Regions from separate parts of the Pseudobacter sp. genome, predicted to be linked through region 3. Evidence: riboswitches for the same ligand, from Rfam matches in the RefSeq annotation. Region 3 holds a riboswitch; each other region holds the start of a gene.
The links. Region 3 has a riboswitch for cobalamin ahead of metE (5-methyltetrahydropteroyltriglutamate--homocysteine S-methyltransferase). Riboswitches for the same ligand answer to the same signal wherever they lie in the genome.
Positions count from the first base shown of each region.

Region 1 (4,185 bases), on a different contig from region 3:
TGTTTGCCAGGGAACTTGATCAGCAGTCATACAGCTTTCTGGATTCCACCCTGCACTATTATCCTGGTCAGAAAGATGCCAGGGAATTCATGCAGAAGATCAGCCTCAGACACGCCCCCACGATCACCGCCGACGGATTCCGCAGCACAGATAAAGGTGGCAATGAGTCATATAATTACCATGTTGGTGTGGCATTTGACATTGTTCCGAGATTGAGGATGGCAATGGATTACAGAGCCAGGCACACGCGAGACAAGCATTCGGATCAGCATGCAAGCAACGAACATTATACACTGGGATTAAGGTATCGTGTCAGTTCAAGCCTGTTGTTGAATGGGGCCCTGAACAGCAGCCAGTTGAACGGGACGGAAAATAAACATCAGTTGCTCGCAGATATTGCTGCAGAATGGAAGTTCGCACGCTGGCATACCGCAGAGCTTCGCTACAGGAGTGATGTGCAGAATTTTACTACCAGCCTCATCAACAGCAATATCACCATGAATAATTATATACTTACCTATAACCTGGTCACTCCGGTAAAGCTCGGCTTGTTTTCCCAATATTATTATACCTCTTACAGCGATCATAATAATCGCGGCCTGCTGTTTGCCTCACTCTATTATAATATTCTTACAGATCCTGTGTGGAAAGCAGGGATCAATTACAATCAGCTGCGTTTTGATGACCAGGTACCCGCAAAATATTTCAGTCCGGAACAATTCAGGAGTTATGAATTGTTCAGTGCAGTTGAAAACCTCGAGATACCGGGAAAGAAATGGCTGTACCAGGCTCTGGTGGCAGGCGGTTTTCAGAAGATCGATAAGGAATCCGGTCAGGCTATTTACCGTTTTAACGTTACACTTGGGTACAAGCCTGCCCCTGCTTTCCAGGTGCTTGCTTATTTTCTGCACAGTAACAGCGCCAGTTCAACCGTTGCAGGGTTTACTTACTCGGAAATGGGAATTAAAATAAAATACATCTTACTGCAGTGGTACAAAGGCATGAAGTAAGCTGGAAGAACTGGCTGTTGTCGTTTCCCGGATAAGGTCATTATTTTACCGTTCAAACGAACAGACTTGCCAGATGAAATATAAACCGCTATGTTGTTGTACAAATATTCACCATGAAGCGCTGTACATTTATCCTGGCACTTATTATCTCATTTACTGTTGTCAAATCTCAGGCACAGCCGAAATTCCCCGGAAACTTTATCGGCCACTGGTACGGCAAACTCAACTGGTATTCTTACGGCGCTGCCAATCCGCGTATTGTTGATATGGAATTGCATATCCAACCTTCCAGAGATAGCATCGATCAATACATCTGGCATATCATTTACGGCAAGCCTTCTGAAGACAGCCGGCCATATTTATTGAAAGCAATTGACACTGCAAAGGGTCATTGGGTGATAGATGAAGTGAATGGCATCAGGCTTGACCAGTACTGGAAAGGAGGCAAGCTTGCAGGAGCTTTTACTGTAAGTGGTAATACTATTGTCAACAGCTACTGGATGGAAAATGACGAACTACACCTGGAATTTTTCTCCTATCCTGTAAAAGCAATAACAACCAGCGGTAATGGAACGGAGGAGTCTCCGAAGGTTGACAGTTATCATATCAGGTCTTATCAACAAGCCGTTCTGAAGAAAAAATAAACAACTGACATTCATCTCTTCTTTGCCTTGTATTTTTTACACAATCCTCTTTCTCTCCGGCTTCTCACTATTTTATATTACTTTCGCGCTGCAATTGGTTTCTGGCATTCATTTCACGATGCCAGGATTAAAAGGGAATCAGGTGCGAAACCTGAGCAGACCCGCTACTGTAAGTTCTGTATAACACTTTGACAATCTACACGCCACTGTTTTTAGTGAACAAAAACGGGAAGGCCGCTCAAAGTGGGAACAAGCCAGGAGACCTGCCACTGCAGATAGATTTTAAGCTTTCGAGGATGAGGCTTGAAACAAATTCGACCATTTACCCGGTCTACGTGTTTTCGTTTTTTATCCTGTAAGCTATCCATAATCAATCAATTATTGGATATATGTCAAACGCATTAAAAACGTTGCTGATAGCGTTTTTTGCATTTTTTGGCAGGTATTCGTATGCGCAGCATTCGCGGAAAGATGCTGCTCGTATCGATACCGGCCGCATCAAAACCTTACCCGGCGTTACAGTTTCTGCAACGCCATTCAGAGAAGTGATCCCTTCTCAGAAACTCTCCGGCGAAAAACTGAAGAGCCTTAACAGCTATTCGGTAGCTGATGCCATTCGCTATTTTGCCGGCGTGCAGGTGAAAGATTATGGAGGGATCGGTGGCCTCAAAACTGTGGACATGCGCAGCATGGGCACCAATCATATGGGTGTATTCTATGATGGCATCCAGCTGGGCAACGCACAGAACGGACAAATAGATCTTGGAAAGTTTTCCATGGATAATATCGAGTCCATCTCTCTTTACAACGGGCAGAAGAGCGATATCTTTCAACCTGCCAGAGATTTCTCATCATCCGGCACCATCTATATCCGCAGCCGAAGGCCTGCTTTCGATTCTGCAAAAACCACCAATGTAAAAGCGGTCTATAAAACAGGCTCTTTTGATCTGATCAATCCTTCTTTATTACTGGAGCATAAGTTTACCGATAGTTTAGCCGCTTCCTTCAGTGGTGAATACGTGAACTCTTCCGGGCGTTATCCGTTCCGTTACAGAAGAGTGTTGAGCGGAACACGAAAGACCGCCTGGGATACAACAGCCACCAGAGAAAACGGAGACATCAATGCACAAAGACTGGAGGCGGGATTGTTTGGGAATATCACGCGCGGGTACTGGAATGTCAAGACTTATTTCTATAATTCTGAAAGAGGAATACCCGGCGCCATCGTAAACAATGTTTGGCTGCGCTCCCAAAGACAGTGGGACAGAAATTTCTTTTTACAGGGTTCCTTCCAGAAAAATATTCTCAGTGGCTACGATATCCAGGTAAACGCGAAGTATGCCAATGATTTTATGCGGTTTCTGAACCCTGATACCACGCTGCTTTATATCGATAATAAGTTCTACCAGAAAGAATGGTATGCTTCTCTTGCCAATAAATACAATCTCACACAAAAGATCAGCATCAATTTATCTACTGACTTCCAGTACAACACGCTCACTGCAAACCTGGATGGTTTTGTATTTCCCAAAAGACTCACTTCCCTGGTGGCACTTGCCGGGGCCGCAGAATTCTGGAAGGTCAAATTGCAGGCAAGTTTGCTTGCGACATTCATAAAAGAAGAAGTTTCGGCGGGTAACACGGTAACCGGTGAAGCGGCCGTTTCTGCTCCTTCAAAAAAAGAACTGACACCTGCATTCTTCGTTTCCTTTAAACCCTTTCCCAAAGCGGACTTCAACGTAAGGGCCTTTTACAAGAATATTTTCCGGATGCCCACTTTCAACGACCTGTACTACACTGATATAGGCAATATCAACCTGAATCCTGAATACACGCATCAGTATAATATCGGGTTTGCCTATCGTAAGATTTCTCCGGAGTCAGTGTTGAGGGAATGGCAGTTATCCTCTGATTTTTATTTCAACCAGGTTACAGATAAAATAGTAGCTGTACCCAAAGGCAGCGGTATGTATCGCTGGATGATGGTGAATTACGGCTACGTGGAAATCATAGGAACCGATATGGTGGCCGATATGGCTTTTGCCCTGCCTGCTGATCTCGGGCTGAATGTAAGAGTCACCTACACTTACCAGAAAGCACAGGATTTTGCGATCCGGAAAAATATTGAACTGCAAAAGATGACCTGGGGAGGACAGATCCCTTATATCCCCTGGCATAGCGGTTCAATCATTTCAAGTGTACAGTATAAATCATGGCGATTGAACTACAGCTTTATCTATGTAGGTGAGCGATATACCAATTCTGCCAACATACGAGAGAATTACGAACAGCCCTGGTACACCAGCGATCTGTCTGCATCCAAAGATCTTACATACAAAAGATTCCGTTTCCGGATTGCCGGCGAGCTCAACAACGCGCTCAACCAGGATTATGATGTGGTACAAAACTATCCCATGCCGAAACGTAATTATAAAATCATCTTATCCGTTGAACTATGAAAAAAGATCCGTTATTCTTCATAGTGCTTTTGTTGTTGGTTCTGTTGACTTGCTCTTGCAGAAAGGATATAG
Region 1 covers NZ_JBQCGW010000255.1:3,079-7,263, forward strand. Annotated here, with positions in the region: gene ACTHMC_RS22195 (tetratricopeptide repeat protein) at 1-1,010, shown strand, start outside; gene ACTHMC_RS22200 (hypothetical protein) at 1,124-1,654, shown strand; cobalamin riboswitch at 1,732-1,939, shown strand; gene ACTHMC_RS22205 (TonB-dependent receptor) at 2,044-4,113, shown strand.
Region 1: linked by a shared signal. The riboswitch ahead of ACTHMC_RS22205 (TonB-dependent receptor) and the one ahead of metE (5-methyltetrahydropteroyltriglutamate--homocysteine S-methyltransferase) in region 3 are both predicted to bind cobalamin.

Region 2 (4,185 bases), on a different contig from region 3:
CGATCAAAGAGAAATTTGAAAATATGGATTATACCTCCGCCAGGCTGGTGAGTAAAAACAAAGGCGACTGGAAGTATGGACGTTTCGAGATAAAAGCCAAGCTGCCCAAAGGGCGTGGCGTATGGCCTGCCATCTGGATGCTGTCTACCGGTTGGAAGTATGGCGGCTGGCCTGAAAGCGGTGAGATCGATATCATGGAGAATGTAGGGTATATGCCGGATTCCGTTTTCGGAACTGTACATACCAAGGCATACAACCATGTGATAGGAACCCAGAAAGGCAAAAGCATCTACCGCAATGACCTGTCAGATGCCTTTCACGTATATGTACTTGAATGGAATGAAAACGAAATAAAAATCTTTGTAGACCAGGAACAGTATTTCTCGTTTAAAAATGAGAAAAAGACATTTAAAGAATGGCCCTTCGATCAGCCTTTCCATTTGTTGCTGAATATTGCTGTAGGCGGCAACTGGGGTGGAAAAATGGGCGTTGATGAGTCGATCTGGCCACAGACGATGGAAGTGGATTATGTGAGAGTGTACCAGTGATAGGAAAATGCCAATGTATCGATAGAAATCCCGGCGCTTCATGGAGCCGGGATTTTTGATTTTTTGGAATATTGGAAACCGGTACGTTTATACCGGTATTCTTCACAGTTGAAATTCCATCCTTTAATAATTCAGCTTGATGCCGGCGGAAACGCTACCTGGCAAACAGTTGCCGGAGTTACAGGTGGATGGTCGTTGGATGGGAATAGTGCCGGTGCTGTAAAAAAGATAGGTTCAACGGATAATTACGCACTGCAGATCATTACAAATAACGAGGAACGCATGCTCATAGGCAGCGACGGAAATATTACCATGGGCAAAACAGCACAACAGTGCAGGCTCTCCGTTAACGGTGATATTGTAACCCGAAAAGTAAAAGTTACTGTAACAGGATGGCCCGACTATGTTTTTAATAAAGGATACGGACTTATGCCTTTACCGGAAGTTGAAAAGTATATCCGTCAACATGGTCATCTTCCGGAAGTACCTGCTGCCGCAGAAGTGGAATTGAACGGTATTGAACTGAGTGCCAACCAGGCACTTCTTTTAAAGAAAATAGAAGAGCTCACTTTGCATGCCATCGCACAAAATAAGCAGGTGGATTCCACCAGACAGGAAGTTGCGGAACTGAAACAGGTTGTGCAGGATCTCCTGAAAAGGATCGATAAACTGGAAAAGGAAGGAAAATAAAATGTTATCCATAGCAATACAAACTAAAAAGGACCTCGAAAGGTCCTTTTTAGTTTGTATTGCTAATGCCATTATTTATGATGATTAAACGTCAGCTGCCGCTTATTACTCCCATCTGCATTCATCATCCACAACGTGCCATTCTGCGGATTGGCTTCATCTGTATTAGCCAGGAATTTTCCATAAACGATCTCTCCGGTTGCTGAAATAGCATAAGAACGTACCCCCTCTTCCAGCAGTATGGGCGCACCACCCGGAGCAACGGACCAGAGACTGCTCAGATTCGATGTATAATAGAGCACTCCATTGTATACGGATGGAAAGTATTTGTAATCAGAACCGGTAGTGTGTTGTTGCTTATCTGTTCCATCTTTTTTAGTGGAAAAGATATCGCGGACCTGCGTGAAATAAATACGGTCGTCAGTAATGCAGAAATAGTACGCACCTTCTCCCACAACAGTGTTGCCTGTGCCGTCAACTGCTACACGATAGAACTTCCCCTGGGAGTTCGCGCTTACACTGGCGGTATTGAGATAATAGAGAGAATCGCTGCCGGGCGACCAGGCATAGGTAGCATTCTGTCCTGTTGGTGTGATCTTCACTTTTGCCGCTGTATCAAAAGCGGTACCATTGAATGGAATAAGATGAATCTCGCCGGACCGGTTATAGGCCAGCCATTTGCCATCAGGCGACCATTGCGGATTCTCCAAAGGCCTGTCCGTTACCCTGGTTAAACCAGTGCCGTCTTTTTTGATGAGATAGAGCCCGGCCGAATCGCCCTTACCTCCGAAAAACGGAAGGCCGCAGGGATTGTCCATTAACTCACTCACAGGAATATGATTGAAGGCAACCAGGTTGCCCGTAGGGTCCCACTGAGGATTCACATAAGGCTGCAGCGGGATTCTCGGGGTTTCGCCATAAGCTCCGCCACAGAGTTTCTCTTCTTTGTTTTTTTTGCTGCAGCTGAAAGAGAATAGGGCAGTAGCTGCAAGGGTGCAGAATAGTAGCAAGCGCATAACAATAAGTTTTGTCGGTTTATGGGCTTGACAATCTCAAAACGACAAGCGTTGCAAGTGCAGCTGAATTCCCCATTCCCCACCAATGTTTTTCAACGTTGTCAACACTGAAAAACAAAAGCATCATCAATTAATTCAATACCTTCGCACCGTTGTTCTTTATCATTTTTCAAATGTTTCAGGTTGATCAACCTTCTGGTTGATCATTAATAAGGAACCGTGTGAGATCCACGGGCTGTTGCGCAACTGTGATCCTTAACCGATAAGGAGAGCCAGATACTTGCCTGATTACAGAATGCTTTCGCAGTTTAAAGCTATTACATATGACACGCGAACAAAAGATCGCCAATGCGGAAACGCGCATATTCAAAGCCGTGTTTCCTGACAGCACCAATCATTACGATACACTCTTCGGCGGCACTGCCATGTACCTGATGGATGAAGTAGCATTCATTGCAGCCACCCGGTTCAGCAGGAAGAAAGTGGTAACCGTTTCTTCAGACAAGATCGATTTCAAGAAAGCCATTCCAGGCGGCACTATTGTGGAACTGATCGGAAAGATCGTGCATGTTGGAAATACAAGTCTGAAAGTACAGGTGGATATTTACATCGAGGAAATGTATTCAGAGCAGCGCGATAAAGCCATCACGGGAACTTTCACACTGGTGGCCATCGACGATGCCAAACGGCCTGTGAAGATCGAAGGGTGATCAGGCAGCCTGCATAATTACATTATTTCCGAAGGAAATATAGTTTGTAGCTAAGTGATTCTTCTGCGTATACTTCAAACCCGAATTGCTGGTACCAGGGTACATTCTCCGGGGTGGAGGTTTCCAGGTAAACGGGCTTTTGCTGTTGTTGGCTGAGTTGCAGCAGTTCCTGCATCAGTTGCCTGCCAATGCCTGCATGCTGGTTGTTGCGCTCCACGCCAATGAACCAAAGGTAAAAGAATGGAAAGGAAGGATGGTGTTTCCGGATGAGTTGTTCACGGTTCAATACCCTGAAGGTCCTAGTCAGACCAAATACGGTAGCCGCGAGTTGCAGGTCCCACCAGATGCTTTGAAGGGTGGTGCGCTTCTTTTCAGGATATAATACCAGGGCACAGGCACGCCGGCAGTCGGAGAGATACACTTCACCAAAAGCATGGCACACATCAAATGAGTAGGCCATCAGCTTTTCGATCTTCTCTCTCTTGCGCTGGTCCTGAGGTATCACATAATTCACGCTCCTGTTATCGAAGAATGAATCTGTTAGTATATCCGTTACCTTCTGTTTGTCCTTCTTCTCCGCTTTGATCATGTCCGCTGGTTGAGGTGAGCATTGTTTCAACAGGTCATGAAGATATAGATTTGTTGAAAGAAGAATAGCTCACATCAATAATAGCGCCGATTAGCTAACAAAAGTCAAGTTTTGCAGGAAATCAAACACCTGATTTGGATAGAATAAAGACCGATCCGGCGGGGTCTGTGATCCAGTGCATGTCTTTCGGGATCTCTTCCAGCTCATCACAGGTATATGTTCCCCGGGAGGCGAGATATTCCGTTGCAACAGGCACATCGGTGGTTTTCAGTTCCAGCCAGGTTTCAGAATGGGTGTAATTGTCAACACAGTCGAGCCATATGATATTCGGACCGAATTTCACTTCATGTGTGCGGCTCACGGTAGGATTGGTGATGGGCTTCTCCGTTACTTCCAATCCGAGTGTTTCCTTATAAAAGGCCACTGTGGCTTCATATTTCTGTTTGGGTATCTTGATGGCGATATTTATACCGCCCTGGAATACTGGTTTCATTATATTATTGTTTAACTGTTTCTTCTTTGGGTGAGGCTGAACTGAGCCATACGCCCAGTAAAACCAGCGCGCCTCCCACATACTGGAGACCACTGAAATGTTCTTTCAGAAAGATAAGTGCAATGGCCGATCCGATCAC
Region 2 covers NZ_JBQCGW010000078.1:1,374-5,558, reverse strand. Annotated here, with positions in the region: gene ACTHMC_RS06795 (glycoside hydrolase family 16 protein) at 1-548, shown strand, start outside; gene ACTHMC_RS06790 (hypothetical protein) at 612-1,238, shown strand; gene ACTHMC_RS06785 (DUF5050 domain-containing protein) at 1,310-2,254, opposite strand; cobalamin riboswitch at 2,418-2,556, shown strand; gene ACTHMC_RS06780 (acyl-CoA thioesterase) at 2,578-2,964, shown strand; gene ACTHMC_RS06775 (GNAT family N-acetyltransferase) at 2,987-3,553, opposite strand; gene ACTHMC_RS06770 (hypothetical protein) at 3,675-4,046, opposite strand; gene ACTHMC_RS06765 (DMT family transporter) at 4,051-4,185, opposite strand, start outside.
Region 2: linked by a shared signal. The riboswitch ahead of ACTHMC_RS06780 (acyl-CoA thioesterase) and the one ahead of metE (5-methyltetrahydropteroyltriglutamate--homocysteine S-methyltransferase) in region 3 are both predicted to bind cobalamin.

Region 3 (4,185 bases):
TATACCAAATTCGACAAGAGCATTTCGGCCAACGATTTGTTTTGATCTGTTTGAAACTGTGTTATCCAACCCATTAAATCTTTTGTGAATGACAACATTATTTGAAACTGCCGTTCCTGCCGCCGAGCAATTACCTGATATTGCCGGAAAATACGAGCATGAAAAATTATGGTGGAAGAATGAGGAAAGTGAACAAATTCTGAACAGAGGTTATCTGTTGAAAGGTGAAACAGTTGAAGGCGCCATCGAGCGCATCTGTTCTGCGGCAGCGCAGCGTCTTTATAAACCGGAACTGAAGGACGCTTTCAAAGAGATGATTGAAAGAGGATGGATGAGCCTGAGCTCTCCCATCTGGGCCAATATGGGTACGGAAAGAGGACTGCCGATCTCCTGTTTCAATGTGCATGTGCCTGATAATATCGAAGGCATCACGCACAAGCTGGGTGAAGTGATCATGCAAACCAAACTCGGCGGTGGTACATCCGCTTATTTCGGTGCACTCCGCGAACGGGGCAGCGCTGTTACCGATAACGGGAAAAGCAGTGGCGCCGTTAGTTTCATGCGCCTGTTCGATACAGCTATGGATACCATCTCACAGGGGGGGGTAAGAAGAGGCGCTTTTGCCGCTTATATGGATATCGATCACGGTGATATTGAAGAGTTCCTCTCTATCAAGGATATCGGCCACCCTATCCAGAACCTGTTCAATGGCGTATGTGTGCCCGACTACTGGATGCAGGATATGATCGATGGGGATATGAAGAAAAGGGAGATCTGGGCTAAAGTACTGGAAAGCCGCCAGCAGAAAGGCCTTCCATACATCTTCTTCTCAGACAATGTGAACCGTAATAAACCACAGGTTTATAAAGATCACAACCTCACTATTCATGCAAGCAATCTCTGCTCCGAGATCATGCTGCCATCATCCATGGATGAGTCATTCATCTGCTGCCTGTCTTCCATGAACCTGGAACTGTACGACGAATGGAAAGACACCAACGCCGTGAAACTGGCCGTGTTCTTCCTGGATGCCGTATTGCAGGAATTCATCGCAAAAACCGAAGGCAACCATTACCTGGAAGCTGCCAATAAATTTGCGAAAAGACACCGTGCCCTGGGGCTGGGTGTACTGGGCTGGCACTCTTACCTGCAGAAGAATATGATCCCCTTCGAAGGCATGCGCGCCAAACAACTGACCGCATCCATTTTCAAAGACATCCAGGAAAAAGCCAACAAAGCGAGCAAGGACCTGGCATGGATCTACGGAGAGCCTGAACTGCTGAAAGGATATGGCAAACGCAATACAACCGTAATGGCCATTGCTCCTACAACCAGCTCCAGCGCTATTCTCGGACAAACATCTCCCGGTATCGAGCCGTTCAGCAGCAACTATTTCAAAGCAGGACTTTCCAAAGGAAATTTCATGCGCAAGAATAAATACCTGAAAGAACTGCTGATCAAAAAAGGAATCGATAATGAAGATACATGGCGCGGCATCATGCTGAACCATGGCAGTGTGCAGCACCTGAAAGAACTGACGCAGGATGAAAAGGACGTGTTCAAAACATTCAAGGAAATCAGTCAGCTGGAGATCATTCAGCAGGCATCTATCCGGCAGCAATATGTTGACCAGAGCCAAAGCCTGAACCTCAACATCCCTTCTGACCTTCCTGTAAGAGAAGTGAACAAGCTCCTGATCGAAGCCTGGAAGCTGGGTGTTAAAACACTTTACTATCAGCGCAGCCAGAGCGTTTCCAAAGAAATGGTGACCAACCTGGTGAGCTGCAAAAGTTGCGAAGCTTGATCAACCAGGATAGTATTTGAAAAGCGCTCCTGCAAAGGGGCGCTTTTTTTGTGTAAACAGAAATTCCGGCAAATACACTAATTTGCATCATCAAGTTCTTTCTATACATCTTATCAAACAGTATAGGTTCCCGGCCAAGCGTCGGGATTAATAGGGAATTGTGTGTAAATCACAAGCTGTCCCGCAACTGTAAGTAACACACCTGAGTTTTTACCCTCGTTGTCCACTGTTCCGCCAACACGGAATGGGAAGGACGGTAGAAACGTTACAAGCCAGGAGACCTGCCTCTATTGTATTTGACAGTGCTTTCGTGGAAAGAAGCGATTGTTGAACTGATATACCTCCATCACAGGCATCTTCATGCAGGAAGGCCTGTGCATGCGTACGCGTATACGTATCTTCCATCTTCTTCTTACATACATAGCACTCCTGTTTAGCAAAGAGCTTTTAACTGATTTATCATCTTTAAAAGCGCGTAACATGCAAACACAAAACCTCGGCTACCCGCGGATTGGCAGCCAAAGGGAACTTAAGAAAGCTGCTGAACTCTACTGGGCAGGTGAGCTGACTGCACAAAAACTGATGCAGACCGGCAGTAACATCAGGCAGCAGAACTGGCTATTACAAAAAGAAGCCGGCATCGATCTCGTTCCCTGTAACGATTTTTCTTTCTATGACCAGGTGCTCGATACCACAATGATGGTGGGCGCCATTCCTGCACGGTATCATAACCTGGTGCACGAAAAACAATTGCCGCATATCGATCTCCTGTTCGCCATGGCAAGAGGTTATCAGAAGGATGGCTATGATATCACCGCTATGGAAATGACCAAATGGTTCGATACCAATTACCATTACATTGTGCCGGAATTCACTGCCAGTCAGCAGTTCACACTCTTCAGCAATAAAGTGCTGCACGAGTTCAATGAAGCTAAACAACAAGGCATCCCTGCAAAACCTGTTTTGCTCGGACCCGTTTCTTACCTGTTGCTGGGTAAAGAAAAAGAAAGCGGTTTCCATCGTCTTGAGCTGATCAAAAATCTCTTACCTGTTTACCTGGAGATCCTTGGCAAGCTGGAAGAAGCAGGCGCGTATTATGTCCAGCTGGATGAGCCCTGCCTTTCGCTCAACCTCTCTTCCGCAGAAAGACGGGTGTTCGTGCAAACCTACAACGAGATCAGGAATAAATTCCCACAATTGCAGCTTATCCTGGCCTCATATTTCGAGTGTTACGGTGATAACCTGGCCACTGCGCTGAGCCTGCCTGTGCAGGTGTTGCATCTTGACCTGGTGCGTTGTCCCTCTCAGCTGGATGATATCCTGGCTACTGATATCGTCCGCAGCCGTACAATTTTATCACTGGGTGTGGTGGATGGAAGGAATATCTGGAAGAACGATTACGAGCAGTCACTCGCACTCATCAATAAAGCAGTAGCTAAGCTGGGAACAGACAGGGTCTGGATTGCTCCATCCTGCTCACTGTTGCATGTGCCCTGTGATCTGGACCTGGAGAAGAATGAGAAAGTGCTCACTCCCGAAATCAAACAATGGATGGCATTCGCCAAACAGAAGATCGGTGAGATCGTTACACTTAAACAATTGGCGGCAGGGGAGGTAAATGAGCGGTTACAGGAAAATATAACGGTCAACTATACTCGAAAATTATCTTCCCTGATCCATAATAACCAGGTTAAAGATAGAGTATCAGGCATCACAGATAAAGATGCAAGTCGTAACACAGCTTTCTCCTCCCGCAAATTGCTGCAGCGCGCGGCTTTGAAACTCCCAATATTCCCTACCACTACTATCGGGTCTTTTCCGCAGACCGCTGAAGTCCGCAGCTGGCGGGCCAAATTGAAGAAGGGAGAGCTCACCCAGGAGCAGTATGATACGCTTATTGCCAAAGAAACGGAAGACAGCATCCGCTGGCAGGAAGAGGCCGGCATCGATGTACTGGTGCATGGTGAGTTTGAGCGGAATGATATGGTGGAGTATTTTGGTGAGCAGTTGCAGGGATTCGTGTTCTCACAAAATGGCTGGGTGCAGAGCTACGGCAGTCGTTGTGTGAAACCTCCCATCATTTATGGAGATGTGAGCCGTCCCGCTCCGATGACAGTACGCTGGACCTCTTACGCGCAGTTGCTTACACGTAAACCTGTGAAAGGTATGCTGACCGGACCTGTTACCATTCTGCAATGGAGCTTCGTTCGTAATGATCAGCCACGCAGTGAAACCTGCACTCAGATTGCGTTAGCCATCAGGGATGAAGTGGCCGATCTGGAAAGCTCCGGTATCCGCGTGATACAGATCGATGAACCGGCGATCCGGGAAGGACTTCCGCTCCGCAAAGAGAACTGGGAAGCGTACCTCAACTGGGCAGT
Region 3 covers NZ_JBQCGW010000147.1:1,427-5,611, reverse strand. Annotated here, with positions in the region: gene ACTHMC_RS12605 (ribonucleotide-diphosphate reductase subunit beta) at 1-45, shown strand, start outside; gene ACTHMC_RS12600 (ribonucleoside-diphosphate reductase subunit alpha) at 89-1,804, shown strand; cobalamin riboswitch at 1,912-2,107, shown strand; gene metE (5-methyltetrahydropteroyltriglutamate--homocysteine S-methyltransferase) at 2,285-4,185, shown strand, end outside.

Region 4 (4,185 bases), on a different contig from region 3:
AGCCGGTGCTTTCCCGGGAGCAGACCAGGCGCAGGCAGGCATCCGCCAGCAGACCTTCCTGGCAGGCATCACACATAATTACCGGTTCAGTGATGTTTTTCAGAATACCAGCACCGTATATGGCGCATTCAGTCAGCTGAAGAATCCCACTTTCCGCAATTATGAAAAAAGATCAGAACCGCACTTTGGCGGGAGGACTGTTTTCACCTGGAACAAACAACTGAACAGTACTGCACAGCTGACCGCATTGGCAGGCGCAGAAGCACAACGTGGCTTCTTCAACACAAAAACATTTGCCAACAATAATGGTAACCCTGCCGCCCTGCAAACTGACGACGAGATCAGCAACTGGCTCTACTCCGTGTTTGCACAGGCCGAATTGCAGCTGCAATCAGGCACAAGCATTCAGGCAGGACTGAGCAGCAACAAATCATCTATCAGTATCCAACGTTTATCCTCACCTGAACTTGCCACTCAGAAGAGAACATACAATAACGAGTGGGCGCCGCGCGTGGCCATCTCTCAAAAAATAATTCCACAACTGCTGGTATATGCCAGTGTCAGCAAAGGATTCTCCTCTCCCACTTCACAGGAAGTACTGCCAAGCACCACGGTGATCAATACAAACCTGAATGCCGAGCATGGTGTGAGTTATGAAGCAGGCGTTAAAAGCAACTGGCTGAACAATGCATTGTATATCGAAGTGAATGCATTCCGTTACGAGCTCCAGGATGCCATCGTACAGAGACGTGACCAGAGTGGTGCCGACTTTTTCGAGAATGCCGGCACTACCAGGCAGGAAGGGATCGAATCACAGCTGCGGTACAATTTCGTCCCCAAATCAAAAGGTTTCGTTTCCGGCTTACAACTCTGGGGCAGCCATACCTGGTACTTCTTCAAATACCGCAACTTCAAACAACTGACCACCGACCTAAGCGGAAAGGCCCTCCCCGGGGTGGCACCGCATACCGTTGCTGCGGGGCTGGACCTGAATACCAAACCCGGCATTTACACCAATATCACCTGGTTCTACAGCGATCCTGTTCCGCTGAATGATGCCAATGCGGATTTTGCCAGCGCTTATCAGCTGACCGGTATCAGGGCCGGATGGCGCAAAAACTTCGGTTCTAAGATCAACGCCGATCTCTTCGCAGGCGTTGATAACCTGTTTGATACGGAGTACAGCCTGGGCAACGATATCAATGCGTCCGGCGGACGTTACTACAATACAGCTCCGGGTGTTAACTACTTCGGAGGCCTCACATTACGATATAGTTGGTAAAATCATTTTGGCTGTAACTGCCACAAGCCTACATTTGCGCCAGTAATTGGTTTCCGGGGCCATCATTGGTCCCAGGATTAAAAGGGAAACCGGTGTAATTCCGGTGCTATCCCCGTAGCTGTAAGTTGCAGATGCAGTGTTAACCCTGTATCAATGTTCAATCTTCATACCACTGTCTTAGTTTGATGGGAAGGTGTTGAACAGGCAACAAGCCAGAAGACCTGCCAGTTGCCTGTAATAACATCAGCGAGCTTTCGGGTGAAAAGCCGGGATGAAATGAGTGCATTCAACTGCACTACCTCACATTTCATTTCAGTAATGAATTAATTTCCGAAGGTTCATAGTTCTCAAAACAAACTACGAACATGAACAAGAAACTTCTCTCCCTTGCGGCCCTGCTTGCTGCTATGCATGCCAGTGCGCAAGACTCCACCGCCAAAAAGCAACTTGACGAAGTGGTGGTGACTGCCTCTAAGTACGAACGCAAAGCCTCAGAAACCGGTAAGGTGATCACTGTGATCGACAGAACTGTTATCGACAGAAGCCTGGGTAAAGACCTCTCACAATTGCTGACAGAACAGGCCGGCCTGATCATCAATGGCGCTACCAGCAACCCTGGGAAAGACAAATCAGTATTTCTCCGCGGCGCATCTTCCGATTATACCGTGATCCTGGTTAACGGCATTCCTGTTTCCGATCCTACCGGTGTTGGCGGGGCCTTCGACCTCCGTCTCTTCCCGCTGGAACAGATCGAAAGGATCGAGATCCTCAAAGGTGCTCAATCCACGCTCTATGGATCCGATGCCATTGCAGGCGTTATCAATATCATTACCCGTAAAGGCGGCAGCAAACCTGCGGAGCTTTTCGGTAATATCGCTTTCGGCTCTTACAATACATTCAATGCAAGTGCAGGCCTGACGGGTTCAGCGGACAAACTGCGTTACAATATCGGGTATATGCACCATGAGTCCCGCGGCATCTCAGAAGCACTGGATACCAATGCAGTGAAAACCTTCGACAAAGACGGTTTTCTGCGTAACTCCTTCAATGTAGACATCGATGGAGAAGTGCTCAGCAACCTGCATGTAATGCCTTTCTTCCGTTACTCCTATTTCCGTGGCGGATATGATGGCGGTTCTTTCCTGGATGCCAACTATAATTTCCAGACCAGCGCACTGACTGCCGGTACAAGGGTCAACTACAAACTGAAAGACGTACAGCTGACCGGTCAGTACCAGTACAATAAAGTTGACCGCAGGTATGATGCCTATCCCTTTGATGGCAATACACAGCTGGCCGAAGTATTCGGTCAATACAACATCAACAAATATGTGCAGGTGCTTGCCGGTGTGGATTACAGATATCAGCAGGTCCTCAACAAGAGCATGACGCCCGCTGATCCTACCATCGATATCACCAGCCCTTATGCATCGGTATTCCTGAAAAACCTGGGCGGCTTCTACCTGGAAGCAGGCGGCCGCCACAATAAGCATAGCAAGTATGGTAAAAACTGGACCTATAGTTTCAATCCATCATACCTGATCAACCAGAATATCAAGGTGTTTGCCAACCTGGCGTCTGCCTTCAAAGCGCCTACCCTGGAATCACTGTATGGCACGTACGGCGCCAATCCTGATCTGAAGCCTGAAAAGTCAACAACCTATGAAGGTGGTGTACAGGCATCTTTCTTCAATAACCTCATCGATGCACGTGTAGTGTATTTCAACAGGGAAGTGAAGGATGTGATCGTATTCAGAACTTCTCCAAGCGCCATGCTGATGAACTTCAACAAACAGAAAGACCATGGTTTTGAAGTGGAGCCAACCATCAATATCAATAAAGACCTGCAGGTGAAACTGTATTACACCTTCCTGGAAGGAGACCTGCATACCACTACTGGCGGAGGCAAAGACACTTCATACAACAATCTTATCCGCAGACCAAAGCATAGCTTCGGTGGTACCATCGCTTACAGCGTTACCAAAAACCTGTTTGTAAGCACCACTGTTTACAACTATGGTAAGCGTTACGATCTGGCATTCGACAACAATCCTCCTTACGGATCCATCCAGGTTGACCTGGCTTCTTACACCCTCTGGAATGCATATGCGGAATACCGTTTGTTGAACAATCGTATCCGTATATTTGCTGACCTGAAGAATATCACGAATGCCAAATACCAGGAAGTGTATGGATATGGCACACAAGGCACCAATATCACCGCTGGTCTGGCAGTAAGGTTATAAACTCATAAAACAGAAACGAACATGTCATTGAAACAAATCAATCCGCGCAACACTGTACTGTTTGCATTTATGATGGTGGTTGCCCTGATGAGGATCATCCTGAGCTCGGAAGCTCCCATGAACCCGATCGCCACATTCACACCCCTGGGCGCTATGGCCCTGTTTGGAGGCGCTTATTTCAATAACAGGGTGAAATCGGTTCTATTCCCTGTGCTCACTCTCTGGATGAGCGATATCATCCTCAACCGTTTTGTTTACTATAATGAATGGCGCTTCTTTTATGAAGGTTTCTACTGGACCTATATCTCGTATGCACTGATGGCAGTGGCTTCCAGGTTCATCATCCGTAAAGTGACCGTGAGCAATGTGATCATTGCTTCCCTGGTGGCTACCCTGATCCACTGGATCGGTACCAGCCCCGGTTGCTTCCTGATCGAGAACAGCATGTATCCCAAAACACTGGCAGGATATTTTACCAGCCTGGTGGCAGCCATCCCTTATGAAAGGAATTTCCTGGCAGGCACACTGGTGTACAGTGTTGTTCTGTTCGGAGGTTTTGAGCTGCTGCAACGCAGGTACAGTGCATTGCGACTGGCACATTAATTTCAAATCTTTCAATACAGCATCATGACCGCCTCTTCTTTTCTACCCGCCGCC
Region 4 covers NZ_JBQCGW010000041.1:28,124-32,308, forward strand. Annotated here, with positions in the region: gene ACTHMC_RS04350 (TonB-dependent receptor) at 1-1,282, shown strand, start outside; cobalamin riboswitch at 1,313-1,525, shown strand; gene ACTHMC_RS04355 (TonB-dependent receptor plug domain-containing protein) at 1,648-3,528, shown strand; gene ACTHMC_RS04360 (DUF6580 family putative transport protein) at 3,550-4,131, shown strand; gene ACTHMC_RS04365 (ABC transporter substrate-binding protein) at 4,156-4,185, shown strand, end outside.
Region 4: linked by a shared signal. The riboswitch ahead of ACTHMC_RS04355 (TonB-dependent receptor plug domain-containing protein) and the one ahead of metE (5-methyltetrahydropteroyltriglutamate--homocysteine S-methyltransferase) in region 3 are both predicted to bind cobalamin.